2 regions of the Jeotgalibaca sp. PTS2502 genome follow, and region 1 is predicted to be linked to the other one. Evidence: predicted binding sites of a transcription regulator. Region 1 holds the regulator's gene; the other holds the start of a gene.
The links. The regulator NrdR, encoded in region 1, represses ribonucleotide reductase genes. The targets are predictions, from matches to a motif close to ACACNATATATNGTGT.

Region 1 (15,293 bases):
GGCTACCCACATCAATCAACAGTCTAAAATCAGCTGACGTTAGTAAATAAGAGGTCGTACCAATTCCCTTTGACGGATAACCACCCATAAAGCCTAATATTGTTAATTCCATCTTCTAGCCCCCTCTAAAATCTTTTTATGTATTATAACATGATAGGACAAGAAGATAGGAAAGAAACAAGATGTAACAGTAACCACCAAAAGATAATACAGATTTAAAAAATATAAGTAGCTTTCTATTTTATTATACATAAAAAAAACTTTTTAACCTATCTCTTTTTAAAAAACAGGTTAAAAAGCTGTTCCATTTTTATCTTTCATGTAGGCGATTGCTTGCGCTGCTAACCGCTTGCCTTCACCAATGGCATTTCTTAAGCCATATCCTCTCAGACCATTTCCACCAATAAATAATCCTTTATCAGCAAACAGTTGATTGTAAGTTTCTCTGTTCTTTGTTAATCTTTGTCGATCATCTACGGACATATGAGGAATCACATCTGGCCAGCGATAAACGCGTGCATAATGATAGCTTGCTTTTAAATTTATTATTTCTTGTAATTCCTTCTCAATGAATTCCAATATTACCTCGTCTGGTAACTCGATAATGGTATCCTCCTGACGGCGACCTATATCAACAACGATATTGTCATACTTAGCATTCTCAAAAGATGGCCATTTACGGTTGAGAAAAGTAGCTTTGGCAATTTGAAACTCACTTCGTTTAGGAATAACAAAACCATGTCCTACCGGATATGTCCCAATAGCCCCTTTTGGAAACTGAAAAAATACAGTTCCCATACTGGAACTAATTGGTTTAGGTATAAGCAACTGATCATCAATTTGCTCTGAAAACAAATCATAGTTCTCTGAAAGTGGTAAGGTGGAAATGACACAGCCCACTCGTAACTCTTCTTGTTTATTTAGAGTGAGTAAATGATTACCTTTATCAATTTGTGTAATTTTTTCTAATTTTTTATCTGTTTGAATAAATCCCTCAACATCCCTTAACAAACGTTTTACTAAGGTCGACATGCCCTTTTTAAAGGTATATTCTTTCCCCGAACCGTCTGTATAGAAGTCAATTTTTTCAGGATCAAGCTTCATTTTAGAGTCTGTATACTCAAATAAGGTGATAAGATTAGTATCAAAGAATTCAGGTGGGCTGACTTCAATTGATCCATAAATATTTTCAGGATAATTGGGATAGGCAATCAGATCACTAACTTCTTTGCAGAAACGATAGTCTAAAAAACTCGCTGTTGAGATACATAGATTGGCTCCCCTTCCCATATTATTAAACGAACTATTAACAATAACAGTCAATTTATCCTTCAGCGAAAGTTCTTTGTCGTGCATAATATCCTTTAATTGCATAGGAATCCCATGGTAGGTTGGTTTTTCGGTATGAATAAATTCATGACCACTGAATCGATCCATTTTTTCTCCAATACTATATTGAAGTTCATCAGACAAACCTAATTCTTCTATAAAAGGCCGAACATCGCTGTGCCTCAGGTCAAAGCTACTTGCCCCCACGTCAACATAGCCATCTTCCGTTTCAACCGTTTTAATCGTGCCACCCGGACTTAGCCTCTCTTCTAAAACGATAAATTCAAAAGGCAGCTGTTCTTTTTGAATATACTTATTCACTTCATAAGCTGCAACTAAACCGCTAATACCGCTTCCGATAATTGCTATTCTATTTTTCGCTCGCTCCATTTACTCACCTTTTCCATAATCACTACCTATACAAGTTTTGCTTTACCTTATGATACTCTAATACAAACTTTTTTGTGTGACTAAACTGTTACAAATTAAACAAAAAGTTAAAGATAGTAAAAAAAACCTCTTTTAATAAACGTATCGTCTATTAAAAGAGGGCTTTTTATTTAATTTAAGTATAAAGTATGAACAAATTTTGTTTCGATAAACTCCTCAACGCCTTGTCTACCATTTTCTCGTCCTAATCCGGAAAATTTCACACCGCCAAATGGAGCTTCTGCAAACGATACCCCTGTGTTGTTAATAGCTACTAAGCCGTATTCAAGGGTGAGTGATAAGTTTTCTGCCTTTCTTAAACTATTTGTAAAGACATAAGAAGCTAAACCAAAGTCACTATCATTGGCCTTTTCAATGACCTCATCTTCCCTTTCAAATTCGATTAAAGGAATAACTGGTCCAAAAGTTTCTTCATAGAATATGTTCATATCTTGGGTCACACCATCAATAACAGTTGGTTGATAGAAAAAGCCATTTTGATAGTTACCCTCTGTAAGACGATTGCCACCTATTAATAGCTTAGCACCCTTTTCTAAAGCATCTTTCAATTGTTGATCAATCGTACCTCTTGCTTCATCGTTAATAAGGGGACCAACATCGCTCTCTTCTTCCCAGCCGTAACCGACTTTAATAGCTTTTATCTTTTCGGTTAGTTGCTCAGCAAAGGTTTCTTTAACTGATTTTTCAACAAAAATGCGATTAGGCGCTGTACAAGCTTGACCATTGTTTCTAAATTTCATTTTTACAAGAGCATCAACTGCTTCATCTAAGTCACTGTCAGCAAAAACGATATAAGGCGCATGACCACCAAGCTCTAATGATAATTTTTTAAGTGTTTGGCCACATTGTTCATAAAGTAGCTGACCGACTTTGGTGGAGCCCGTAAAGGTTAATTTTCGAACGTCTTTGCTTGTTGTTAACACGTCACCAATATCACTAGCTGATCCCATCACTAAGTTTGCAACTCCAGCTGGCAAGCCTGCTGCTTCGAATAATTCAAAAATAGCAATTGCTGATAGCGGTGTGCTGCTCGCAGGTTTTAATACGACGGTACAACCTGCTGCTAATGCAGGTGCTATTTTCCTTACAATCATACTGGATGGAAAATTCCATGGTGTGATGGCACCAACAACACCAACTGCTTGCTTTTTCACTTCGAATTTATGGTTATTGGGCGCAGGTATTGTTTCACCATAAATACGACGCGCCTCCTCCGCATTCCAATGGATACTTTCAATATTAGTTTGAATCTCACCTTTTGCTTCTTTTAGCGGTTTGCCTTGCTCTAAAGTCATAATAAGCGCCAAACGGTCAGCGTGTTCTTCTAATAGATCGCCCACTTTATGCAAAATACTAACGCGGTCTTTTAGTTCCATTTCTGACCAAGTCTTAAATGCTGCTTTAGCAGCTACCACTGCTCGTTCTGTGTCTTTTTTACTAGCTTGGGCTACTTCTGCGATTGTCTCACTTGTTGCAGGATTAATGACAGCAATCCGTTCTTTCTCGCCATTTTCCCACTTCCCGTTGATGTAGAGTTCCGTATGAACATCCGGTAAGTTCATTTTCTTTTCAGTCATCATACTACCTCCTAGTCTGATATCATTCATTCTTAGCCTAACATACTCTTTCTAGCGTTCAAACCATTTATACTTTTAAAAGATTAGGAAAAAAACAAAGAATATTGACTCGTGATGTGAGATAGACGTTCATTTTTATGGCTGTATCTTGCATGTCCTCACCTAAATGTGAGATACAGCGCAAATTTTCAGCTATAAGTCACATTTGGGTTGCTAGATGTAAGATACTGCCGTCATTCCTACTTTGTATCGACAAAAAAAGAGTTTTAATATGTACTTATCACAAAAGTTCGAATTACAGCTTATAAAAATGGTAAACTAAACAGGAGGAAGGTGAAAAAATGAACCTACAAGAGGCTCGTTCTATTATTCAAGATATCGCAATGAATAAGGAGATTTCAACGGTCGAAAAGCACACTCGTACGGCCGGCGTGATTACCTCATACGTAAAAGAAAAAATTAATGTCACACTAATTGTTGTGGGTGGTCTATCTGTTGAGATGTATACACAGGGTAAGTATATGACTAATGATATTGATTTTGTAGGCCCTGACCATCAAGCTATCATGGACTGTTTAGCCGACTTAGGTTACATCAGCATGGAAGAAGCTGGTATCAATATGCTAGGTGGCAACGTGATGAGATTCCATCCAAAACTAGAATCTTTGGTTGAAATTCCTGATAGTAAGTTAAAAAATGCAGATGAAGACCGGATTATATGCATCCAGACAAGCGATGGCCTTTCTATCAATGTCATTGGTTTGGAAGACATTATTGCTGATCGAATTCGAGCAACTATCCATTACAAAATAGGGATTCACAAGCAACATATTGCTGATATGCTCATGAATAATTCGGTTGATATTCCTTACCTGCAGTCAACACTTTACGGCGAAGAGGTGGACTTACTTGATGCTTATCTGGAAGAAATAGTTAACCCATTTTCTCCAAAAAGTCAGTTAGCACAGCTGCGTCGTAAACTTAGTCTTTCTGATTCCACATTACGTCGGATTTATTCTGATTTTGATGACTTAATTCTCTTCATGATTAAACCTGATACATATATCGGAATGACAACCAATCCGTATTTAATGGTCTACGTCTATAACGAAGATGAAGATGCTATGGAACCTCTTTATGATATCTCAGAAAAGTCTGAAATGACGATGGACGAGATGATTGCATGGTTTTTAGAACCTATCAATACTAACGAGATTGACTTCACATCTTTTACAAAAATGTTAAAAAGTGTGTTAAACGCTGCAGAATAATGTATAATAGATGTGTAACAGATATATAATAAATATCAAATACTGTTACAAAATCAAAAAGGAGGGACACGCATGAAGGTATTAGGACCTGCTGGATTATCACCGCACATGAAACAAGTGCTTTACGTAGAGAAAAAAATCGACGAGAAGTATGGATCGGTGTTTACAAAGCCACGCTCACGTAAACCTGTCAAACGTGAAGCCTTACTTATGATTGAGCGCCGCACAGGAAAGAAAGTCGGCGCTATCTAATCCAAAATCAAACCAGCCCCAAAGGTGTACTCCTTTGGGGCTTTTTTCTATCCTCATATAGATTTACCTACTTATGTGATTATCAAAAATCTTACAGCCGTCATTTCTACTTTGTATCGACAAAAAGACAAAAAAAAGAGAGAGTAGGCATTCGCCTGCTCTCTCAAATTGGTTTAAATTATTTAGCTAGTGCTGCTTTAGCTTGTTCTGCAATTGCAGTGAAAGCTGCTGCATCGTTAACTGCTAAGTCAGCCAACATTTTACGGTTCATTTCATTTCCAGAAACTTTCATACCGTGGATTAGTTTGCTGTAGCTTAGGCCGTTCATACGAGCTGCTGCGTTAATACGAGCAATCCATAGTTTACGGAAGTTACGTTTTTTCTGACGACGGTCTCTATATGCGTACATATGAGATTTCATCACTTGTTGTTTAGCTGTTTTAAATAATGTATGTTTTGAACCATAATAACCTTTAGCCAATTTCAATACTTTTTTACGACGTTGGCGTGTTACTGTTCCACCTTTTACACGTGGCATGGTAATTCCTCCTTATGAGAACTTTCGTCTCTTCTGTATTCGTTAGTGTATACTTATTTCATTTGTGATAACTGTTGGCTGATACGTTTCATATCAGATGCAGATACCATAGATGGGCGACGTAATTGACGTCTTTGTTTCTTAGTTTTTCCGTGGAAACGGTGGCTAGTAAAAGCACTGTAGCGTTTCAATCCACCATTACCAGTTCTCTTAAAGCGTTTCGCTGAGGCACGGTGTGTTTTTTGTTTTGGCATTAGTCTTTCCTCCTAAATAAGTTACTTCTCTGTTTTTGGAGCCAGCATCAAGAACATGCTTCTGCCGTCCATACGTGGATGGGATTCGATTGTAGAAACATCTGAAAGTTCAGATGATAGACGATCTAGGACTTTTTGTCCGATTTCTTTATGAGTAATCGCACGTCCTCTAAAGCGAATAGATGCTTTTACTTTATCGCCTTTTTCCAAGAACTTACGCGCATTACGCATCTTCGTTTGGAAATCATTCTCATCGATGGAAGGACTTAGTCGCACTTCTTTGATGTTGACCACTTTTTGGTTTTTACGAGCTTCACGTTCACGTTTTTGTTGTTCGAAACGGAATTTTCCGTAATCCATAATACGGGCTACTGGCGGGTTTGCATTTGGCGAAACTAATACAAGATCTTGATTCGTTGCTTCAGCTAGTTTTAAAGCTTCTGCTTTCGTTACAACTCCGACTTGTTCACCATTACTACCGATAACTCGCAGTTCACGAGCACGGATGCCGTCATTTACCATCATATCTTTAGCTATGGTCATACACCTCCATAATTTTTGAGAGAAAAGGGCAGAAAAAAATTGACGGGCACATAAAGTACCCGCCAACTCAGTTACAGTATTCCATACTGTAACAAACTTGTACATATCAAGCCCAAGGACACAATTATCAACTTAGGCGAGAAGCGGGTGCTTCTGCTTACATTTCTCAACTTGTATATTATATAATGGACTTCCGAAGATGTCAAATGTTTTTACAATTTTTTCATCCTTAGACGATTTTACTACTCTTACAGTCTTTCTGCAAGAGTTATTTATTATGATTTAATCTTGTTCCCCTAAAACACTTAAGGCAATATCACCTACTGCTTTTGCAGCAACTAAGAGAGCTTTTTCATTTAAATCAAATTTTGGATGGTGGTTCATGTAGTAGTCTTCTGTGTCTGGTTTACAACCCACATTAACAAATGATCCCGGTATTTTTAATAAGTATTGACCAAAGTCCTCTGCTCCATTTGAAGCAGGTCCCGCTACAACCTTATCCATGTAGTCGCCTACACCATATTTTTCTAAAGCTGCAACAACTTTTTCTGTTTGCTCAGGATGGTTGTAAACAGGTGGATAGTCCCACAAATATTCAAATTCTGTTTCAACGCCGAAACTTTCTTCCAAACCACGAAGTAACTGTCTAATTTCTTTCTCGATTTGCTTACCAACTTCAACGTCCATATAGCGCGCATCGCCACGAAGAATCAGACTATCTTTGATGACGTTACTTGCGCCTACTCCTTCAAACGAACCAATTGTGACAACGGCCATATCGTAAGGATTCACACGGCGAGAAACAACCGTTTGTAAATTCATCACTAATGATGACGCAGCAACAATGGCATCATTACTTAAGTGCGGCATTGAACCATGACCGCCCTTACCTTTAATCTTAATTGATAAATCGCTACAGCCAGCAAATGCCCAGCCGCTTGTATAATTGATTTCACCAACGTCAAAATTGGGGAAGAAATGGATACCATAAATTTCATCTAAGTCATCTAAGACACCTGACTCAGCGATACTCTTACCGCCGGATGGTGGAACTTCTTCAGCATGTTGGTGGACAATCTTAATCGTTCCTGACCATTCATCCTTTAATTCAATCAAGCTATCTGCCAAAATCATTAAATAAGCCGTATGCCCATCATGGCCACAAGCATGCATCGCACCCGGATTTTTAGATGAAAAAGCCAAACCTGTTTCTTCTTCTATTGGAAGAGCATCAAAATCGGCACGTAAACCAATTTTTTTGCCTGGAGACTTTCCTTCAATCGTTACAACGATTCCAACACCATTTCCCACATTACGTTGAATATGGACATCTTTACCTTCATAAAAAGCAGCAATCGTATCTGCTGTTTGAAATTCGTGGTGAGAAATCTCCGCATTCTCATGGAAATGACGACGCAATGCAATTATTTCTTCTTCTCGCTCAGTCAAGCGTGTCATTAATTTATCTCGTAACACCTTATTCACCTCTCTATTAAGAAAAACCCCTTAAAAAAGTGAGGGGTTTTTCTTATTAGCGTCTATTTTATTTGAAATTTCTAATTTCGTCCACAACAGATTCTAAATATTTAGCTTTTGACAGAGTATTCATGTCTTTTGAACCATAACGACGAACAGTCACTGTATTTTCTTCCACTTCTTTATCACCAATGACGATTTGATATGGAATTTTTTGCGTTTGTGATGCACGAATCTTATAGCCCATTTTTTCGTTGCGATCATCAACGTCTACTCGCATACCTAGACGCGCCATTTCAGCCTTCAATTCATAAGCTTTATCAGCATGAAGATCTAAATTAACCGGAATGATTGTTGCTTGAACAGGAGCCAACCAAGTTGGGAAAGCCCCCTTATACTCTTCAATCAAGTAAGCTACAAAACGTTCCATTGTTGAAATAACACCACGGTGGATAACAACTGGACGGTGGTTATTTTCACCATCTTCACCGACATAGGTTAAATCGAAGCGTTCTGGTAATAGGAAGTCTAATTGAATTGTCGACATTGTTTCTTCAAGGCCGATAGCAGTCTTGAATTGAACATCTAATTTAGGACCGTAGAAGGCTGCTTCGCCTACTGCTTCAAAATACTCTAGTCCCATTTCATCCATTGCTTCTTTTAACATGCTCTCTGCTTTGTTCCACATATCATCATCGTCAAAGTATTTCTCTTTGTCTTCAGGATCACGGTAGCTCAAGCGGAAGCGATAGTCTGTAATACTGAAGTCTTTGTAAACTTCTAATGTTAATTCAAGTGTACGTTTAAATTCTTCCTTGATTTGATCCGGACGAACAAAAGCGTGAGCATCATTTAATGTCATTTCTCTCACACGTTGTAAACCAGACAATGCGCCTGATTTTTCATAGCGGTGCATCATACCTAGTTCAGCAATTCGAATGGGCAATTCGCGGTAGCTGTGAACATCATTTTTATAAACCATCATATGATGTGGGCAGTTCATTGGGCGTAGCACTAACATTTCACCGTCACCCATATCCATTGGTGGGAACATATCTTCATGGTAGTGATCCCAGTGGCCAGATGTTTTATATAAATCAACATTCGCCATAATTGGTGTGTAAACGTGTTGGTACCCTAAGCTCACTTCTTTGTCGACAATATAACGTTCTAATGTACGACGAATGGTTGCCCCTTTTGGTAACCAGAATGGCAATCCTGAGCCAACTTCTGGCGAAACCATAAACAAGTCGAGTTCTTTACCTAATTTACGGTGGTCACGTGCTTTAGCTTCTTCACGCATTTTCAAGAACTCAGCTAACGCTTTTTTATCAAAGAATGCTGTTCCGTATACACGTTGCATCATTTTGTTGTCTGAGTTTCCACGCCAATATGCACCAGCTAATGATAGTAATTTAAAAATTTGGATTTTCCCTGTCGACGGAACATGAACACCACGACACAGGTCAGTAAAGTCTTCTTGAGTATAGACAGTAATGACTTCGTCTTCAGGTAAAGCTGTAATTAATTCAACTTTATATGGGTCTGCTTTAAACAGTTCAAGCGCTTCTTGACGACTCACTTCTCTGCGAACGATTGGGTAATTTTCGCGGATAATTTTCTTCATTTCTTCTTCAACTAATGGTAATTGCTCTTCAGTTAATTGTTCAGCCATATCAGTATCATAATAGAAACCTGACTCAATCGCTGGCCCTACTCCAAAATGAATACCTGGGAACAAACGTGTTAAGGCATGAGCCATCAAGTGAGCTGTCGAGTGGCGCAAAATAAAGAGCGCATCTTCATGATCAGCTGTTACAATTTCAAGTGTCCCATCTTCTTCAATTGCACGTGTGTAATCAATCAATTCACCATTTAATTTACCAGCCAAAGCTTTTTTAGCTAAGCTATTACTTATACTTTTTGCGACTTCTTCAACAGTCACACCTTGTTCAAATGACTTTATATTGCCATCTGGAAAAGTAATTTTAATTTCTGCCATCATAATTCCTCCATTTTTTATTGAATGAGTGTTTAATTTGGGACCAAAAAACAAAAAAGCCCCATTTCTAAGTGCATTGACACCTAGAAATGGGACGCTTCAATTTTAACGTGGTTCCACCCAAATTCAGTTACCGCCAATTAGGCTGATAACTCTTTAGACGCTATAACGGGCGTGCCCGGCCTTTCCTACTCAATTCAGAAAGTCTTCTCGAAAGTGGTCCAATCCAAAGCTTATTGAGATGTTTCACCAAGCCATCTCTCTCTACAAATAACACTTTAGTTGTGTGTCTTTCTCAACGATTTTTATTATAATCTGACCATATTAAACCACTATCTTTTTTAAAAAGCAAGTTTATTTTTATATTAAGATTCCAAGCGGCGATTTTTACCCGTCATAGTGACTTGCTTAGACAAGTATTTCACCCGTTCCATCAAGCGTTTTGCCTTAATCGGCTCATCTTCACCGCGGTTACCAATTCGTAAATGGTGTTCCAACTCTTCAAAGGTTAAATTCGAAGAAAAGAAAGTCGGCAATTTTTCTTGCATACGGTGCTGCAGAATAACACCTAACACTTCATCGCGAATCCAAGTTGAATTAACTTCAGCTCCAATATCATCCAGCATCAATATTTCACTGTTCTTAATAATTGTTAATTTCTCTTGAACAGTTTGATCAGCGATTGAGGCCTTCATCTCTTGAGTAAAGGTTGGGTAATGCATTAAGGTCGTTAAATGCCCGTGCAAAGATAATTCGTAGGCAATTGCACCAAGTAGGTAGGTCTTCCCAACACCAAAAGGTCCGTGTAAGTATAGCGCTTGGTGGTGGTCTCTAGGATTTTCATGATAGGCTTCAACGAAATTAAAAGCTAATTCCAAAACTTCCATTCGGTCAGAAGTCTGTAAGAACTTCTCCATTGTTGCAGAACGCGCATCCTTAGAGATATTAATCGAGTTAATACGATTACGCAATTCTTTCTCACGTTCCTTACGTATCGTATCTGGACTTGGTTTATAAACCACATCGATATAGCCCGCATTAATCGCTAATTCAGGAATATAACCAGGATTTTGGCCCTCTTCCCCTCTTGCTAACTTTCTTTTTTCTTGAACAAATTCATGCAATTTTGAGTAACTATTGGTTACCACTGCTTGCGATAATTGGTCTTCATGTTTAGACAAAAAGAGTTGAACATCGGAGTCGGCAAGAATGGATTGAACCATTTGTTCAAATTTTTCACTGTTACCGGGACGGTTCAAATAATTTCGAAATCCTTTTCCCACATGATCCATCATGAATCCCCTGCCTTTCCACTATTTCTAAATTTCTTCAATCGTTCATTAAATTTCTTCTGAACATCTTCTGGTAATAATTCTTCCGTAACAGGACCTTGATTGTCTTTGGCCCAATCAGGTAATTTCTCAACCTTTCGGACCACATTTTTACCGTAGTAACGGGCTGAGCGATTTTCTTCTCGTTTTTCTGCAGCAGCTTTTTTCTGACCTACAAACTGTTTGGTCTTTTCAATGGCTTGCTCAGGTCGAGTCACATTAGACTGTGTCCAGTCATTGGCAATCGCCTCAACGATATTTTTCACCAAGGTCGGGTGCTTTTGAATGACTAAGGAATAATAAATAAGCATATTCAAAACAGCTGGCTCTAATTTGTGATCTGCCAGTAAGACAGACACTAATTTTTTCTCAGCAGACGTAACCGTTCCATTTTTTTGCTTCTTTATCCCGCTAATAAAAGCCATCGGTGTCATTCGTTCGCTTTGAAGAACTAACGCAATTTCCGCCGGTGTATAACCTGCTTGTGTTAATTCTTTTTGGCGATCATCAGCTTTTTGGCTCTGTTTCTCAATTGTAGACATCACCTTGTCTTGCAGTGGCATAGCAGGATAAACGAGCTGGTCTCTTTCATCTAAGACACTTTTTTCAAGTTCTCTTAAGTTAATGTGACCTGTTTCCAGGTTAGCTGCACGAAGTAAATAGTTAGCCATTGCCATTTCATCCAGACCATACATGTGGTGATAAACGACTATGGCAGATTGAACCTCGTCTGTTAAAGCGTCCTGGTTAAAAAATTCCTTTTGTAAGAATTGCTTTAACAATTGAAAATCAAATGTCGCTGTACTTAGTTTAGGTGATTGGCCATTTTTAGCTTGTAGATAAGCCTGCCCTTGTGGCAATGCTTGAGCTTTATTGCTATAAGCTTGACTCGATAAATCATAAACCTCTAAAAATGATTTGGTAATCTTTTGAAAATGTGCTTGATCAACGAGTGGATAAGTAAACTTTTCTTGTAGTAACCGTAGTTTGTTCTCTCCCACATATTCCATTAACAATAGACGCATTAAATCATCTTCAAAAAATTGCTTACTCGTCAGAGGTGGGCATGGTTCATAAAGATAATGCTTATCGCCCTCTTTTTTAAGATAGGTATTTAATAATCCAATGGCTTCCAAACGAACCCGAGCCTGATAAAGCTCTGGAATACCTAGCCCTAATGTGCTCAACAAATCAGCATGAAGACGGTCTTCACTCTTATAAAGGCCACCCGTAACTTCAGCTAGCAATAGCATATATAAACTATAGGCATGAGGCCCAATAATGGGTTGATACAGGAGAGTGACAACCTGTTTATCACAATCAGAAATAACGGCAGTTTGGCGAACCGTCAATGAATCTTTTGGACTTAATTCTTTCCACGGATAAGTCATGGTTAAGAATCCTCTCCATCTTGCCCTGATGCTGGGGCATCCGCTTCACGGGGGTCTTTCTTTTCCAATTTTTTCAGCTCATCTAAAAAGGTTTGACGGTCTGAAAATTGGCGGTAAACACTGGCGAATCGAATGTAAGCAACATCGTCAATTTTTACCAATTCATCCATCACATACTTGCCAATCTCTAGAGATGAAATTTCATTCTCACCTTGTGAGCGGATTTCTTTTTCAACGGTATTGACTAAGTCTTCTAATTGTTCCAGTGCAATTGGGCGTTTCTCACATGACCTTACGAGACCACGTAACAATTTTTCACGGCTAAATTCTTCACGCGTGCCGTTCTTTTTAATAACCAATAATGGTGATTGTTCAATTCGCTCAAATGTTGTAAATCGTTGGTGGCAACTCTCACATTCGCGTCTGCGACGAATCGAGTTATTATCATCGATGGGGCGGCTGTCCACAACCCGACTTCCACTATAATGACATTTTGGACATTGCATCTTCTTAACCCCTTTCTAGTCTTCTTTATTACGGCAATTATACCATATTTATCAAGCGCTCGGGCTAGTTTTCAACAGATCTTTTAGCTAGCCATTGATCAACTTGTAAGTAGGTTTCTGCCAAATTGCCACTATTATCAATGACAATATCTGCTTTTTCTTTTTTTATTTCTATCGATAGTTGGCTGTTCATGCGGTCAATGGCTTGAGCTTTGGTTAAGTCATCACGTTGCATCAAACGCTGACACTGTAACTCCTTTGGCGTATAAACAACCATAATAGCATCACAAAGAGGGGCGTAGCCTGCTTCAAATAAGAGCGGAATATCTAATACTAATAAATCAACGCCATTTTGACGATGAAAATCAATTTGATCACGCATCCATTGGCGGATATACCCGTCCAATAAGCCATCGAGGGCTGCTCTTTTTTCAGAATCTGAAAAAATAAGGCTGCCTAATTTCTTTCGATTTAAACTGCCATCCTCCAACAACACGTCTGGACCAAAATAGTCAGCAATGGCCTGTAAGCCAGGACTACCAATTTCAACCACTTGACGAGCTCCTAAATCGGCATCGACAATAGCAATTCCCTTAGAGGCTAAATAGCGCGATACGGTTGATTTTCCAGTTGCGATACAACCCGTTAAACCAAGTACAAACATTTATTTGTCCCCCTCTTGTTCACTAGCGTAATACTGGCAGTTGGGACAAAAATGAGTGCCTCTTTGGCCGACTTTTATTTTTTCAATTGGCGTGCCGCAACGTGGACAAGCTTGATTCTTTTTCCCATAAACATTTAAATAAATTTGGAAATGCCCTTCTTCACCAAAGCTGTTTTTATAGGTTCGGATAGTCGAACCGCCTGCTGAAACAGCACGGCCAATAACCGCTATAATAGCTTGATGAAGTTGCCGACTTTCTGTTTCATTCAGCTCATTGGCTGGTTTTTGAGGATGAACACCTGCTTCAAATAACGATTCATCCGCATAAATATTGCCGACACCTGCCACCACGTGCTGGTCTAAAATAACCGTTTTAATGGCACGACTAGTACGAGATAAGCGCTGTTTAAAATCTGAAAAACGGAAACTTTCTGCTGTTGGTTCTGGACCTAATTTTTTAAAGGGTTCGTAATCATCTTGCTTATCAATGGGTACAAGTGAAAAACGACCAAATTTCCTCACATCAAGGTAACGCAAATCCCTGCCGTCACTTAGATGAAAAACCACATGGGTATGCTTTTTATAGTCTTCCTTACTGTCAACGACTTCGTATTTGCCTTCCATTCTCAAATGGGACACCATAACCCAATTATCCAATAGGAAAATCAAATATTTGCCTCGTCTCTCAACCGTATGAATGGTTTCACCAGCTAATACGTCTTTAAATTTTTCAGATGAAAATGGTGGTGTAATCATGCGACTCCAAAAGACATCCACATGACTAATCGTCGAATGGGCAATCGTTTGATTTAATCCTCTGCGAACAACTTCTACTTCTGGAAGTTCTGGCATACTTATCTTCTCCTTATAAGAACAGAAAAGAAAACAGGCACGCCTATTTTCCTTTCTGAATGATTATTTATTTTGCTTCGTACCAGCTATCACCGTAATTACTATCGACAATTAGCGGCACACTTAATTCAACCGCATGCTCCATCACTTGCGGGACAAGCTCTTCTAAAATAGCCACTTCTTCTTCAGGGCATTCAAAGATTAACTCATCGTGTACTTGTAGGAGCATTTTTGCTTGTAAGCCACGTTTTTCAATCTCATCTTCCATACGAATCATTGCCACTTTAATAATATCGGCTGCTGATCCTTGAATAGGCGAGTTAATTGCAGTTCGTTCTGCAAACGAGCGTAGATTGAAGTTACTACTCGAAATGTCGGGTAAGTAACGTCTACGATGGAAGAGTGTTTCCACAAATCCTTTTTCCTTAGCTTCTTCAACAATATCAGCCATAAATTGTTGGATGCCTGGGTATTTCTCAAAGTAACGGTCAATAAATTCTTTAGCCTGTTTACGTGTAATATTCAAGTTTTGTGACAGTCCATAATCACTAATCCCATAAACGATTCCAAAGTTTACAGCTTTTGCTTGGCGGCGAATATTGCTGTCGACATCCGCTTCATGTTCGATACCAAAGACACGCATAGCAGTTGAGGTATGGATATCTTGATTTTCAACGAAGGCTTCCTTCATATGAATATCACCTGAGATATGAGCCAATACGCGCAATTCGATTTGAGAATAGTCAGATGCAAAAATCTTCCACCCTTCTTTTTCAGCCACAAAGGCTTGGCGAATCTTACGCCCCTCTTCCATGCGAATCGGAATATTCTGCAAGTTAGGATCCGTTGAACTTAAA
Region 2 (15,293 bases), 940 kb from region 1:
GCAACACCGAATGAACCGATTGTTACAATTGCAATTAAAGTTAGGATAAACCCAACGCTCGTTACATCAATACCAACAGTTGGCGCAATAATGGTTGCCAACATAGCAGGGTAAACACCCGCACAACCATTTTGACCAATTGAAACGCCGAAACTTGCTGCAAAGTTAGCTGAAGCTGAATCCACGCCTAGCGCTTCTGTTTGAGTTTTAATATTTAAAGGTAGCGCACCTGCACTTGAGAGTGCAGTAAAGGCAAAACTTAAAACAGGGAATGCCTTCTTGAAATAAGTTAGCGGGCTAACTTTTTGAGTAATTAGAATAATACTGTGAAGAATCAAGACAACGAATAGAGCAGCGTATGAAGCTAATACGAAGACACCTAAATTAAGAATGGCTTGTAGACTTGTTGTTGACGCTCAGCTAGTGATTAAATTCGAGCGGCTTCCGCAGCTCCTTCAACAAATTGCGCACCATCTAAATTGAAGATAATAACAGCAGCCCATCCGATAAAAGCAGCAACAGCTGTAGTAGCTAACAATGTTACTAATACAGAAATACTAATTTTACCTAAGTCCTTTGTTTGTTCAATCTTCGTAAAGGCTCCTACAACTGAAACAAAAATTAACGGCATGATTAACATTTGTAAGAATCTAACATAACCAGACCCCACAATACTCATCCAGTCAATCGCTACAGTCGTAACGTCGCTGTCTGCTTTAAATAAGAGTTGGATAATAATACCAAAAACAAGACCAATGGCCAGTGCAGTGAAGACACGTGTTGAAAATTTCACGTATTTCGCTGCCATGCGTTGTAATAAGAATAACAATCCAGTAAAAAATAGCTAAAATTGCAATAATAATGACAGTATCCATTGTTTTTACCTCCTAAAATAGTCGTTCTATAAGATAACTCTTTAGCAAGTATAAAGAAAAGTAGAATATTATTCTACTTTTCTGCCTGTATGTTCATAAAATTATTGAATACCTAATTTTTCTTTGACAATATCTTTCATTTCATTCACTTTTACCGAAGTATGGTGGCGAATGGGGTCATTAAGGGCTTCTTCAATGGCATTAGGGAAGGCAATGCCAGTTAAATCACGTAATTGCGATAAAGAATCTTCTAAAGACGTTTCTTTGAAATTGCTATTTGTCGCTTCTAAAACAGCCAATGGGAATTTATAAGGACTGGCAGTTGAAGCAATAACAGTTGTTGTCTGATCATTTGTTTTTGAACGATAGTCATTCGCCACATAAGCAGCAACAGCAGTATGGGGATCAAGAACATAGTTTGACTCTTCGAAAGTGTGCTTGATTTGGTCAGAGACCGCTTGTTCACTTGCAAATCCAGCATAGAATTCGACCGTTTTTTCAAGCATATCAGCTGTTACTTCATATAAGCCATCCTTCGATAATGAAGCCATATACGATGCTACTAATTGTGTGTCTTCACTCGCAAGGTGATAGAGCAGACGTTCTAAGTTACTTGATACTAAAATATCCATCGAAGGTGATGAAGTCAAGATAAAATCACGGTTACGATTATAGGTTCCTGTCTTGAAAAAGTCAGTTAGGACATTGTTTTCGTTTGATGCTACGACTAATTTATTAATCGGCAAGCCCATTTCTTTCGCATAATAAGCGGCTAGAATATTACCGAAGTTACCTGTTGGGACAACCACATTAATAGCATCACCAGCTTGAATACTCAGTTGATCAACTAATTGGCCGTACGCATAAACATAATAGATAATTTGTGGAATGAGACGGCCAATATTAATCGAGTTAGCAGATGAAAAGCGAAGCTTGTTAGCGTGTAAGTCAGATGCTAAGTCTTTATCAGCAAATAGTTCTTTTACCTTTGTTTGGGCATCGTCAAAGTTCCCTTCGATGGAAACGACATGAACGTTATCACCTTTTTGTGTCAGCATTTGCTTCTCTTGAATATCACTAACACCATCTTTTGGATAAAAGACAATGATATGCGTATTCGGGACGTCTGCGAAACCAACAAGAGCAGCTTTACCAGTATCGCCACTAGTCGCTGTTAAAATGACAATATCTTCTTGGCTGTTATTCTTCTTAGCCGAAATAGTCATTAATTTTGGCAGAATAGAGAGCGCCATATCTTTAAAGGCAATTGTAGGGCCATGAAAGAGTTCTAGATAATGATCGTGACCAGCTTCTACAAGTGGTGTGATAAGGGTAGTGTCAAATTTTTCCTGATTATAAACTTGGATACTTTCGTTAACTTCATCATCTGTAAAGTCAGTTAAAAAAGCTTTTAAAACATGAAAAGCAATCTCTTGATAAGATTTTTTTGCTAAATCTTCTAATGCCAGTGTTAGTTGTGGAATAGCAGATGGGACAAATAAACCACCGTCTGGTGCAATACCTGCTAGAATAGCTTCTGAAGCTGTATAAGATAATTGGTTGTTACGTGTACTGTGATAAGTGATAGTCATATAATTACTCCTTTAAATGAGGATTTTCTAATGAAAGTATGCCACACTCTAAGATAAAACTCAATTACCTTTTGTAATTATATAGAAAAGACCGAGACAAAAGTCTCGGTCTGAGGTCATTATTCTTCAGCGTCCGCATTTTCACCAATGACTTCTGGCTCAGCAACTTCTGCGTCTGTATCGCTTTCTTCTTCTAGTTGAGGCGCGGCAACAACGAATACTGTTGTTTCAGCATCCGACAAGACCGTCACATTTTCAGGGACTTTCAAATCAGCAACCGTTAATGAATCACCAATTTCAAGACTAGCAACGTCAACTTCAATTTCACTTGGAATATGAGTTGGTTCTGTTTCAATTTCTAGTTCATTTAACGGTTGAGTCAAGATACCGGCTTTAATTTCTTCAGCACCCGTTGCATTAATCGTAACAGTAACGGTAACCTTTTGTCCTTTTGTAATGGCTTGTAATTCAACGTTGTAATATTCTGGTTTTAAAGCAGAGCGGTCAACGTTTTTAATAATAACTTGTGTTTCTTCACCATCGATGACGATATTGAAAACCGCATTTCGTCCTTCTGAACGCAACAGTTCTTCAAATTGCTTGGCATCGACTAATACCGGAGTTGCATCGAATTCTTTTCCAAAAACAACTGCTGGAATTTTATTATCTACTCGTGCTTGTTTTGAAGCTGAAGTACCTAATCTTTCTCTTTTTTGAGCTGTTAATTTCATAAAATCTTTCCCTCCATTTTTGCGCTCGGTTAATTAACATAAAAAATATATTAATTAAATGCGCATAATATATAACTATTATAGCATTGAATAAAAGAAAAAGCTAATGATAGCCTTTTTCATAACAAACAGATATGAAAAAAGTGATGTCTATTTATACTTAAATCTAGTATACTTTTTGAGTATGAAAAAAGTATGAAGGAGTTGATAAGAAAATGTGGTGGTTTATCCCTGCAATCATTGCAACAGTATCTTGGGGTACAGCAGATTTATTTTACAAGAAAGGGTCTGTCCCAGACGATAAATATAGTTATTTAAAGACCGTTATTATGGTTGGATTTATTATGGGAATCCATGCTGTATATGTCATGGTAGTCCAAGGCGTTTCTTATGATCCGTCTTATATGCTTAAGTACTTACCGGTATCATTCTTTTATATTACATCTATGGCAGTTGGTTATGCTGGATTAAGATTTTTAGAGTTATCTATTTCAGCACCTGTTCAAAATTCATCAGGTGCCATTGCAGGCTTACTGACGTTTATCTTTTTAGGACAATCTGTGACAGGACTTCAATTTGGTGCCATTGCACTGATTACCGCTGGCGTTGTCTTACTAGGCGTATTTGAACATCGTCTGGCAGAAAAAGAACGTTTGGAAAACAAAGAAGTGATCGATCGCAAGTATAAATACGGCGCAATAGCCTTACTGTTTCCATTGTTTTATGCGATTCTTGATTCAATTGGAACGTTTGCGGATGCATGGTTCTTTGATGCTTACGCTAATCTAGATGAAGCAACGCTTGAAATGCAAGCTAATCTATCGTATGAATTTACGTGGTTCTTAGTAGCGATTGTAGCTTTTATCTATGTGGTTATTATCAAAAAACAACCGTTTAAATTAAAGGACCAAAAAGATCGTGGCGCTGCAGCTATTTTTGAAACGATTGGTCAATTCTTCTATGTTTATGCGATTAGTTCCAATGCTGTCATTGTCGCACCAATGATTTCTGCCTATGCAGTTGTATCGATTATCCTTTCTCGTATTTTCTTAAAAGAAAAACTGACAAAAGGGCAATACATGGCGATTGTGGGAATTATTATAGGAATTATTATTTTAAGTATTGAGTAAAACAAAAAGTGGTTCGGGAAAATTCCCGAACCACTTTTTTTATAGACTAGGGGATTATAAGTTCAGCCATCAATGTCTAGCTCCCAAGTCCTGACCTAGTGAAAAAAAGATAAATTTGCCCCATTGCGCGCTTCGCTGCTCGCTAACGCATATCATTCGACTAACCCGCTGAAGCGTGAAGTCTCCTGACAATTCAGGGTCAAATTTCCTATTTTTTCATAGGCCAAGGCGGACTTGTCCGCTTTTCTTATTTTTGATGACGTTCATAAAAGTCTTTTTTGGTTTGAATAAAGCGACTGAAATCGTTCAACAATTGAAAAAGAATCGCTCTATTTTCAAATTCAGGTCGGCTTTGAGGTAATTGACTCTCTCTAAACTGATTCAGTAAAAGGTCAATGTCTTGTAACAAATAGTCACCTGAATTAGACTCATGCAATTGATTGGCAGTAAGGTAAAAAAGACCGGATAGAATTTTATTTTCTTTCATTGGAATAACACAAATCGCTAGATTTTTCTCCATATAAGTTAAAATGGTTGCTTGGCTTTTACGCATTTCAATATAGCGAATATCATATTCTGATTGATTTAAAATTCTGTTTTCAGATTCTATTAAAACCAAACGCTCAGCATCAGACAAAAGTTGGTTAAGTTGATGGAGTGAGTCTCGATTGAAAGGACTACCATCCTTTAAGGCAATAGAAAAGGATAATAAAACCTCCTTCATACAAGTATCAGCTGCTTCCTTCAACTCAACGATATGATTTGTTTTGGAAGGCATATAAGAATTGATGATTAGTGCAATTCCAGCTCCAACAATCATTAAAAGTAATTCATTGGTCAGCCATTCTAGCGATGTACTTTGTTCGATTAACAAATGAGTAACCAATACAGAACATGGTGCGATACCAGAATCAACCTTTAGTAAATAAGCAGATGGTACATAAAGTAATAGATACAAGGCAAAGACATAGACATTAAATCCTAATATAGAAAAAAGAACGGCTGCAATACTCAAGGCTAGAATAGTTGATACTAACCGCTGACCAGCAGTGAGAAGGGATGTCTTTTTTGTGTCCAAGACGCTTAAAATAGCAATGATACCAGCTGCAACAGCATAGTCTAGCCCCAACCAGCCAGCGACTATAATAGCAATAAAAGCTGAACTGGCGATTTTTACTGTTCGTAGACCCAGTGACATGGGACAACCTCCAATTAAATTATTTTAGCAGTATACCCAGTGATGAGGAGATACCTCTTTGAATTCTTGTCCCTCATAGTTGGTCAGCTCTAGCTGTGCCTGTCTGACACTTGGACGGTTTGCTTCAAATGTTGGATCAGGAACAGGAATAGCTGATAATAGTTTTTTAGTATAAGGGTGAATCGGATTGGCGAACAGTTCTTCAGCATCCGCTAATTCAACGATTTTTCCTTTATACATAACTGCAATTCGATCAGAAATCTTTTTAACCATTGCTAAGTCATGGGCAATGAATAAGTAGGTTAAGCCGAGCTTTTCTTGAAGATTTTCTAGTAGATCTACAATTTGTGCTTGGATAGAAGCATCTAAAGCTGATAGTGGTTCATCCAAAACAATAAATTCTGGATTAACCGCTAAGGCTCGCGCAATACCAATTCGTTGACGTTGTCCACCTGAAAACTCATGAGGAAAGCGTTGGGCGTAAGAGGCCTCTAAGCCAACTAATTCTAATAGTTCAGTGACACGTTCGTTGCGTTCCTTTTTGTTTTTAGCTAATCCGTGAATGTCGAGCGATTCACCAATAATATCTTGAATTTTCATTCTTGGATTAAGTGAAGCATAGGGGTCTTGGAAAATCATTTGCATATGTTTACGCATTGCTTTCAATTCCGCATTGTTCAAGCTATTAATATCAAATCCTTCAAATAATGTTTCACCACTGTCTGCTTGGTGGAGTCGTAAAATAGTCCGCCCAGTTGTTGATTTTCCAGAACCTGATTCTCCAACTAGTCCTAGTGTTTCACCGCGGTAAATAGAGAAACTTAATTGGTCAACGGCTTTGACTGAATGATGACGTCCATAAGCGAATTCTTTTTGCAATTGAGAAACATTTAGAATAACGTCACGCTTTCCGCTATGAATCTCTTCTAGTTTTTTTAAGGATTTTACGGATTTTGTCTCATTTAATTTAGGTAAAGCAGCCAGTAGCATCTTAGTATAGTCATCAACTGGATTTTGGAAAACAGATAAGGTGTCTCCTTGTTCAACGATGTGGCCGTTTTTCATAACAACCACTTTGTCACACATATTAGCGACAACACCAAAATCATGCGTAATTAAAATAATTGCCGTACCAAATTTTTTCTGGATATCTTTTAACAGATCTAGAATTTGGGCTTGGATGGTCACATCAAGGGCTGTTGTTGGCTCATCCGCAATAATTAGAGATGGGTTACATGCTAAAGCCATAGCGATCATCATGCGTTGACGCATTCCACCAGAAAATTCATGGGCATACTGTTTATAACGGTAATCCACATCCGTAATCCCAACATGGGTCATCATTTCTTTGGCTTTCTTTTCGGCTTCCTTCTCAGAAACTTTTTCGTGGTAACGAATGGTTTCGCTAATCTGTTTGCCAAGAGTCATGGTCGGGTTGAGTGATGTCATGGGGTCTTGGAAAATCATACTAATGTCTTTTCCTCGCACAGACCGCATGTCTTTTTCAGATTTTTCTAACAGGTTTTCACCTAAATAAAGAATACGTGATTCAGGGTGAACATGGGCATTAGGAGATAATAACTGCATGATGGAACGTGCAGTTACACTTTTACCACTGCCAGATTCACCTACTAAGCCAATGGTTTCACCTTTTCCAACAGTAAATGATACGTCAGAAACAACTTTCTGCACATCAGAGCCTACAGAGAATGACACTGATAAATTTTGAATTGATAGTAAAGCAGTCATATTGACATCCTTCCTCGAGAAAATAGTGTTAATCAAAAAATAGCACGCTTTCTCTGAAAAAGAAAGGAAACTTTTCTTCTGAAAAAAAGTAAGCGATTGTTCTTGACGGAAGAAAGGCGCTCTGCTATATTAAGAATCAGCTAAACATTCGAAATAAAAGACTATGAAAAGAAGAGTACAGACTAGATTATGAGTAAAGCGAGTCCCGTTTGGTGTGAGGGGATCTGATAAAAGGTTTGGAAGTGCATCTTGGAGTCGTATGGGTGACGTTATAATCAGCCCATAACGGGATTGCCCGTTACAGCAAGCCATTATAGAAGAAATTCCGTATTGGACTGAGCAACAGCTTGCTTTTTTGCGTGCTGTTACTTAAGGTGGAACCGTAAAATTAACTATTTTACCCTTAAGTAGACTGTTTTTTGAACAGTTTATTTAGGGGTATTTTTTTTTGAAAGAGGAGGAGAGTAGTTGGAGGCAGTAGGAAAAAGTAAATGGCTGGATAACCTCCAGTATCTTTACACAAGAGCTTACCAAAAACAGTCGTGGAAAATCGCATTAGTCATCAGTGGTCTGTTCTTTCATCTAATTGTCTGGATAACATTCCTCTTGAGTAAAAAGACCAAGCATCACTTATCATCAGCTGATATTGATGAAGCCTTTGAATCAAGTGGACGGAAGCAAGACTTAAAAGAAAAGATTCAACAGCAAGAGTTAAAGAAGAACCGATACTTAAGCATTGAAAAAACGCCAATTCAAATTGAAAAAGATGTAGAAGGTCGTTTTCAATTAGAACTCAAGAATGAAAAAGAAAAGTGGAAAACAGCTTACTATGAGGATAAGCAAGTTGAGGAGTATAGTTATTTAAAAGCAACACTTGATGCGTTCGCTTATACACCACTCTTTATTTTATCCATTATCCTAGCATGGCCGATGTATCTCTTTTTAGGTATTGTATCAAAGCCAACGCTCTATTATTTAGCAGCTCGTTTGGTCATGATGCTCTTTGTTATTGTTGGAGTAACCGTTATTGTTTTTACACTTCTTTATTTTTCACCATCTGATCCCGCGACTAATATTTTAGGAAATCAAGCAACCCCTGATCAGATTGAAAACTTCAGAAATATGCATGGCTTAAATGATTCTTATTGGAGTCAATTAAGTCGAACGATAAAAGGTGTCTTCACTTTTGATTTAGGTAATGCCTACCAAGGTAATGAGCGTGTGGTGACGTCCTTACTCAGACGATTCCCTGTGACGCTTGAATTAACTCTCTTTGCCTTGTCACTATCAGTCATAGTCGCACTACCAGCAGGTGTTTATGCAGCCGTTAAAGCTAATTCAACCTTTGATCATTTATTTATGTTTATCGCTCTGATTGGTATTTCTATCCCAAGTTTTTGGCAAGGCTTAATTTTTATTTTGACATTTTCCATTAACTTAGGTTGGTTGCCAGCTACCTATAATGTCAATAATATGGCGTCATTGATTATGCCGGCAGTTGTTTTAGGAACAGGCTTAATGGCATCCGTTGCGCGTATGACTCGATCATCTACTTTAGAAGTGATTAATGAAGACTATATCTTAACAGCTAGAGCGAAAGGCTTGTCACGTAGCCGTATTATTTTACGTCATGCCGTTCCTAATGCCTTAATTCCGATTGTAACCGTCATTGGACTTCAATTTGGAGGCATGTTGGGTGGTTCATCGGTAACTGAAAAAGTATTTAATATTAATGGTGTTGGTAGCTATATAGTAGATAAGCAATTTATCCCAGATATACCGAGTGTGATGGGCGGGGTTATCTATATTGCTATCATCCTTTCCATCGTTAATATGTTTGTTGATATGCTCTATAGTTTCTTAGACCCTCGTATTCGCTCAAATATTCAAAATGGACAATATGGGAAGTAGGGGGGAGATAAAATGAGAAGTTATCGTGTATCACAGATTATAAATCAAATGCAATTTAATAACGGCTTGTCATGGGCTTTAGCTGTTGTCTTTCTACTATTATCTATAACAGCATTTCAACCTATTTTATTAGTGGCAGCTGCCGTCAATATTGTCGTTAGTAGTCTACATAGTTTATTAGTCTTTTTAATTAAACGAAATCGGATTAATTTAGAGCAGCCAAATCGATTGATCAGCCTTTCAGCTGTGCTCTTTATACTAGGATTAGCAGCTGGAAATATCTTTAGTTTCATATCAGGTTTGTTCTTAGTGAAAAAGGTAATAACGACAGCCTATATTTATAGTATTTATATGGTGTTGGTTGACCTTGTTATGATTGTGGTAAGTGGCTTAAATTTATTTAAACCCTTTGTTTCAAATACGTTTTTACCAACCCACTATGGATTGGTTGCCATCTTACTTTTCCACCTTTTTATTTTAATAAAGGGGGATCAATGGTATAGCTGGTCTAAACCATTGAAACATACCTTGCTTGTTCTACTAGGTCTAACAACTATAACTGGAAATGTATTAGCATTGTTTGTTGTTGTTTCGATGGTGCGTTTCGATCAAAACTTATCTGGAGAAAGACGTCAAACAAGTGTCCGAGAAAAGTTAACGCGTAACCATGCGGCTTTACTAGGCCTGTTCTTTATCACTTTCTTAGTTGCTATGGCAGTCACGAGCAATTGGACCTTTAGTCAAACCTTTGCTGTTCAAAATAACTACCAAAATATCTTGCAAAAACCATCATTAGCTTACCCGTTTGGAACAGATAATTATGGAAGAGACGTGTTCTCGCGGATTATTTTTGGCTCACAAATTTCACTTTCTGTCGGATTACTATCGACATTGCTACCATTTTTCTTAGGTGGTAGTCTAGGAGCTATTTCTGGTTTTTACGGTAATCGTACAGATAGCATCATCATGCGATTGTTAGATGTGCTTTATGCTATACCAGGAATGTTACTAGCGATTACGATTGTAGCAGCATTTGGTGCTTCAACGACCAACTTAATTATTGCACTAAGTTTAGGATCCATTCCATCTTATGCAAGAACAATGCGGGCAAACGTGATGCAAGTTGCTAATTACGAATATGTAGAGGCTGCTCGTTCACTGGGACAAAGCAATCTGTTTATTATCCGTAAACATATTATTCCAAATGCTATGGCGCCAATGATTATCCGTTCCACTCTAACAATCGGAACGGCGGTTATTTCAACAAGTAGTTTGAGTTATTTAGGACTAGGCGTTGAAGCTCATGTGCCAGAATGGGGGAATATCCTCAGAATTGGTAGTGAGTATTTAGAAACCAACCCTTACTTGGCTATCTATCCAGGCTTGGCGATTATTTTACTAGTATTATCATTCAACTTTTTAGGGGACGGTTTGCGAGATGCAACGGATCCTAAATTGAATTAAAAAACAACAAACGGAGGAGAATAAAGATGAAGAAAAAATTACTACCTTTTATTGCAACTGCTGCTATGGTATTGGCAGCTTGCTCGGTTCAAACTGAAGGCGATGCGAATCAAACATCTGGTAATACAGACAGTGCTGCAACAGTCGATGTTGCCGAAAAAACAACGATTGAAATTTTAGGAACAAGTGCAAATGAAACGGACATGAATATCGTCCGCGACCAACTGATTAAAAATGGCTTTGATGTCAAATTAAATACCCAACCTGATTATGCGAGCTTTACCTCTCAAAAAGAAGCAGGTAACTATGATCTAGCTATTTCGAGCTGGACAACAGTAACAGGTAACCCTGACTATGCGGTTCGTTCACTATTTATTACAGGTGGGGACTATAGTATTATGTCAAACCCTGATGTCGATGCTTTAATTAATCAAGCAGCTCTTGAAACACCAGAAGAGTATGTATCAACTTATAAAGAGTTGGAAGATGTTTTAGTAACGGAGAATGCTTATATCGTTCCCTTGTATACGTCTTTAAAAGCACAAGCTTTTAATAAAAATGTCTTACAAGCAGATTCTATTCGTCTATCGAAATCACGTGCATTTGCTTGGGAACCAGTTTCTTTTGTTGACGAGTCCCTAAATGACACGGATACGTTGCTATTAACGCAAACAATGGGGAACTTAACATCACTTGACCCAATTAAAGGAAATGATGGTTCAATCAACCAATTAAATACGAATATGTATGTGCGTTTAGTGAACTTAACAGATGACGATAAGGTTGTTTCTGACGGTTCATTATCATACAGCCATGCGATTGCTGAAGGTAATTCAGACTATTACTTTGTGTTAAGAGATGATATTAACTTTGCAAAAGTAGAAAACAATCAAGCTGTCGATACAGGTGAATTAGTTAGCGGACAAGATGTTATCTTCTCACTAAACCGTGCTAAAGATGCAAATTCAGTCCCTGACCACCGTACATACTCATTGCACGAACATATTAATACTGTAGAATTGGTAACCGATTTAAGCGAATTAGAATCAGCTCAACTATCTGATGGTTCAGCAACCGTTCTTGAAGCTTTGGAAGCTGATTTACCTGCTGGTTTAACTGAAGCAGTTGAAGCAGTAGACCAAGTGGATAATGCAGCAGGTCGTTACCAAGTGCTTAAGTTGACAACAACAGAGCCTTTCCCACAAGTATTAAACTACCTAGCTCACCAATCAGCAGGTATTGTTTCTGAGAAACAAGTGACAGCAATCAATACGTATGATGTAGCAAGCTACGATGTGAATACAGATATTGCTTACGGTGATCAACGTGCTGTAACAGAAGGCGCAACTTACGATAACCACCTTTATACAAGTGGTCCATATACGATGATTCAAAAGAATGACTACGAAGCTGTTTTCCAAAAAAATCCAGCTTACATGACAGGAACAGAGCACGAAGCTAATATTGCTAACGTCACTGTTCGCTTTATTGCCGATTTAGATAGTGCGCTATCTTCATTACGTTCTGGTGAAATCCACTTATTGTACGGATTGGATGAAACGAAATATGATATCGTAGAAGGCGAAGAAGCTCTAGCACTTCAAAGTATTCCAAGTAACGGTGTAGCTTATATGTTATTTAATACAAGTGGCCGTGACGTTTCTGACAGTGCTGACTTGCGTAAGGCAGTTTTATATGCGATTAACCAAGATGAAATTAACGCAGCATACGCTGGTAACAAACTAAAAGCTTACTCAACTGTTAGTCCATTAGTTGAAACAGGAAATGAATTAGTAGCTGATCCAGCTAAAGTAGAAGAATTCTACCAAAACTATGTAGATTCAGCAGAATAATAATTGACGCTCTCAGAAGACTCCTTTCTGAGAGCTTTTTTATTCGGATTATCATAAAAAAATACTATATATTGCTTATTGGAAATGATACAATACTAAATGTTGTTATTTTAACAAAAGGGAAGGGATCTGATGAGTGTGATCGTTTTGGCAGGTATGATTGGAGCAGGTAAATCAACCTATACAGAATTCATAGCAAGAGAAATGGGGACACAAGCGTTTTATGAGAGTGTTGACCATAATCCAATTTTAGATAAATTTTATGAAAACCAAGAAAAATGGGCTTTTAGCCTACAAATCTTCTTTTTAAATGCACGCTTTAGAAGCATTAAAGCCGCTCTAAGCGACAATAATAATGTTCTGGACCGTTCCATTTATGAAGATGCCTTGTTTACTAAGGTGAATCATTTACAAGGAAACATTTCTGTTGAAGAAATGGATATCTATAATGATCTCTTAGATAATATGATGGAAGAACTAGATGGTATTCCTAAAAAAGCGCCAGATTTGTTAATTTACTTGGATGGCTCATTTGAAATGATTTTAGAACGTATTAAAAAACGTGGTCGCGATTTCGAGCAAATTGATGATAATCCAGATTTACTTGCTTATTATCGTTTACTTTATGATAACTATGAGCAATGGTATCAAGATTATGACTACAGTGCGAAAATTAAATTATCAATTGATCAATACGATATTGTTGAACGTATGGAAGACAAACAAGCCGTATTAGACATTATTGAAAATGCATTAGCTGAAGCACGCTCGACAGAAGCGATGGCTGCTTTCACAGTAAAATAATAAGAAAAAAGACTGATTGAGTGTCAGTTTGATTACCTATTCGACATAAAAAGTAGAAAACCTGTCGAGTGAACAATGATTTTTCAACAGTTAGCATATCTAGCTCAAAAAGTGTCGACTAAGCAAATGATTCGTCCTCACTCGACACTTTAATAAATAATCAATAAAAAACTTGGAAAAGCAGCCATAATCAGCTACTTTTCCAAGTTTATTTTTTATCTAAAATGCATGTAAGCGTCTGGTCCTACTGGAATACTTGTGAAGTACCAAATAACTATTAAAAGAACCCATGAAATAAAGAAAGCAATTGAATAAAATAACATAGTAGAAATCAACGTTCCTAATCCACTGCGTTTATCATATTGAAGATAAAAAATAAGTTATTTTCTAATAGCATTCTCATCTAGAGTGTAGCCAATATTCTGATAAGTGATTTATTGAAGTTGAAAGAACAATATGTAAGGATATCATGCCCGGCTGTAAAATGAGGCCGATTATTGGTAGAATAGATAGGTACGATTGAAATGGAATAGGGGAGAGTATAAAGATGGTAGTAAAATTAATTGCAGTAGATATGGACGGTACCTTTTTAAATTCAGAAAAAGAATATAATAGAGAACGGTTTTCAAAACTGTTTACTCAAATGAAAGAAAAAAACGTTCGCTTTGTATGTGCGAGCGGCAACCAGTTTCCCCAATTAAAATATTATTTAGAAGACTACCATGATCAAATGACTTTTATCGCAGAAAATGGTGCTTATATTATTGAAAATGGAAAAGAATTAGATAGTGCTCTTATCTCGATGGACGTGGTTAGTCATGCGATACACACACTTAGAGAGTATGGAAACGTGCCGTTTATCTTATGTGGTAAAAATGGTGCCTATGTTCATACCGATATTCCTAGTGATTACTATAAAATGTTCCAAAAATATTTCCGTAACCTTGTTCAAGTTACTAACTTTGATAATATTAACGATGATATTTTTAAATTTGCTACAGCATTTCCAGAAGAAGAAGTTCCTAAAGTACTAGATTATTTACATGGTGAACTAAATGGTGATTTAATCCCAGTAGCGAGTGGCTTTGGTTTTGTTGATTTGATTCAACCAGGTATGCATAAAGGGCGTGGGATCCGTATCCTTCAAGAAAAATGGGGTATCACAAAGGAAGAATCAGCTGCTTTTGGAGATAGCCCGAATGATATTGAAATGCTAACAGAAGTTGGTCATAGCTTTGTTATGTCAAATGGCCATCCTGATGTGAAGGCCGTATCAAAAACTGAAATTGGCAGTAATGAAACAGAAAGCTTGTTAGACACAATAGAAGAACTTTTAAACTAAATAGAAGAGAGACTATATAATGGTAGCTTTTGCAAATAAAGAGGAGCCATTGCATGAGGTAAAAAAGAAAATAAATTAGCTTTTCCAAATCAAAAAGGATAAGCCTATCTCTTGATAATATTAGATGGAGATAGTAATGAATCGATTGAGCAAAGTGTTTTAAACTAACATTGTATTGAATTATTACCATTGATTGATATTAGCAAAGAACATACAGCATGGTATTTAAAAGATCGCCTTCTCGCATCTGTTGTGAGTTATTGGAAACAGGTGACAATGGATGAGATTGTTCCAATTAATCATATCGATACCCTCTATCGTTATAGGAAAGTATTAGAGGAAGAGAGCGGCTTGAAGCTAATTTACACACTTGTATTACGAGAGGTGATATCCAAAGTCAAGCTGTATGGGAAGAAAAAGGTGACTTAAGAGCAACCTATTTCCATCAAATGACAGCTGATATTAATCTTGAATTGATGAGGAATATCAAATCGGTGTTTGATCCTAACCATCTGTTAAATCCAGGTAAAGTTTTATAAGACAAGAAACCACTAGCGAATAGGTTAGTGGTTTTTTTGTTGACAAAAATCGTTTACGGATGTAAACTATAAATATGAGTTGATTACAAATGTAAACGAAAGGCG

Region 2: BW721_RS00715 (deoxynucleoside kinase) is a predicted target of NrdR. The motif match lies at 12,565-12,580, and genes of this name have one in related genera.

Annotation. Positions count from the first base shown of each region.
Region 1 covers NZ_CP019433.1:1,080,293-1,095,585, forward strand. The annotation lists gene BW721_RS05280 (MBL fold metallo-hydrolase) at 1-112, opposite strand, end outside; gene hemG (protoporphyrinogen oxidase) at 292-1,719, opposite strand; gene BW721_RS05290 (NAD-dependent succinate-semialdehyde dehydrogenase) at 1,890-3,356, opposite strand; gene BW721_RS05295 (hypothetical protein) at 3,698-4,627, shown strand; gene BW721_RS05300 (hypothetical protein) at 4,700-4,879, shown strand; gene rplT (50S ribosomal protein L20) at 5,058-5,417, opposite strand; gene rpmI (50S ribosomal protein L35) at 5,471-5,671, opposite strand; gene infC (translation initiation factor IF-3) at 5,693-6,214, opposite strand; gene BW721_RS05320 (amidohydrolase) at 6,497-7,690, opposite strand; gene thrS (threonine--tRNA ligase) at 7,758-9,692, opposite strand; T-box leader at 9,780-10,000, opposite strand; gene dnaI (primosomal protein DnaI) at 10,058-10,984, opposite strand; gene BW721_RS05335 (replication initiation and membrane attachment family protein) at 10,984-12,414, opposite strand; gene nrdR (transcriptional regulator NrdR) at 12,417-12,920, opposite strand; gene coaE (dephospho-CoA kinase) at 12,985-13,584, opposite strand; gene mutM (DNA-formamidopyrimidine glycosylase) at 13,585-14,436, opposite strand; gene polA (DNA polymerase I) at 14,504-15,293, opposite strand, start outside.
Region 2 covers NZ_CP019433.1:140,978-156,270, forward strand. The annotation lists partial or broken gene BW721_RS00670 (cation:dicarboxylate symporter family transporter) at 1-829, opposite strand, end outside; gene thrC (threonine synthase) at 977-2,467, opposite strand; gene BW721_RS00680 (50S ribosomal protein L25) at 2,587-3,198, opposite strand; gene BW721_RS00685 (EamA family transporter) at 3,414-4,328, shown strand; gene BW721_RS00690 (aromatic acid exporter family protein) at 4,576-5,526, opposite strand; gene BW721_RS12280 (ABC transporter ATP-binding protein) at 5,551-6,447, opposite strand; partial or broken gene BW721_RS12285 (ABC transporter ATP-binding protein) at 6,508-7,275, opposite strand; T-box leader at 7,430-7,683, shown strand; gene BW721_RS00700 (ABC transporter permease) at 7,744-9,186, shown strand; gene BW721_RS00705 (ABC transporter permease) at 9,199-10,650, shown strand; gene BW721_RS00710 (ABC transporter substrate-binding protein) at 10,677-12,503, shown strand; gene BW721_RS00715 (deoxynucleoside kinase) at 12,636-13,307, shown strand; gene BW721_RS00720 (AbgT family transporter) at 13,523-13,630, opposite strand; gene BW721_RS00725 (Cof-type HAD-IIB family hydrolase) at 13,855-14,649, shown strand; gene BW721_RS12290 (FAD-linked oxidase C-terminal domain-containing protein) at 15,099-15,188, shown strand.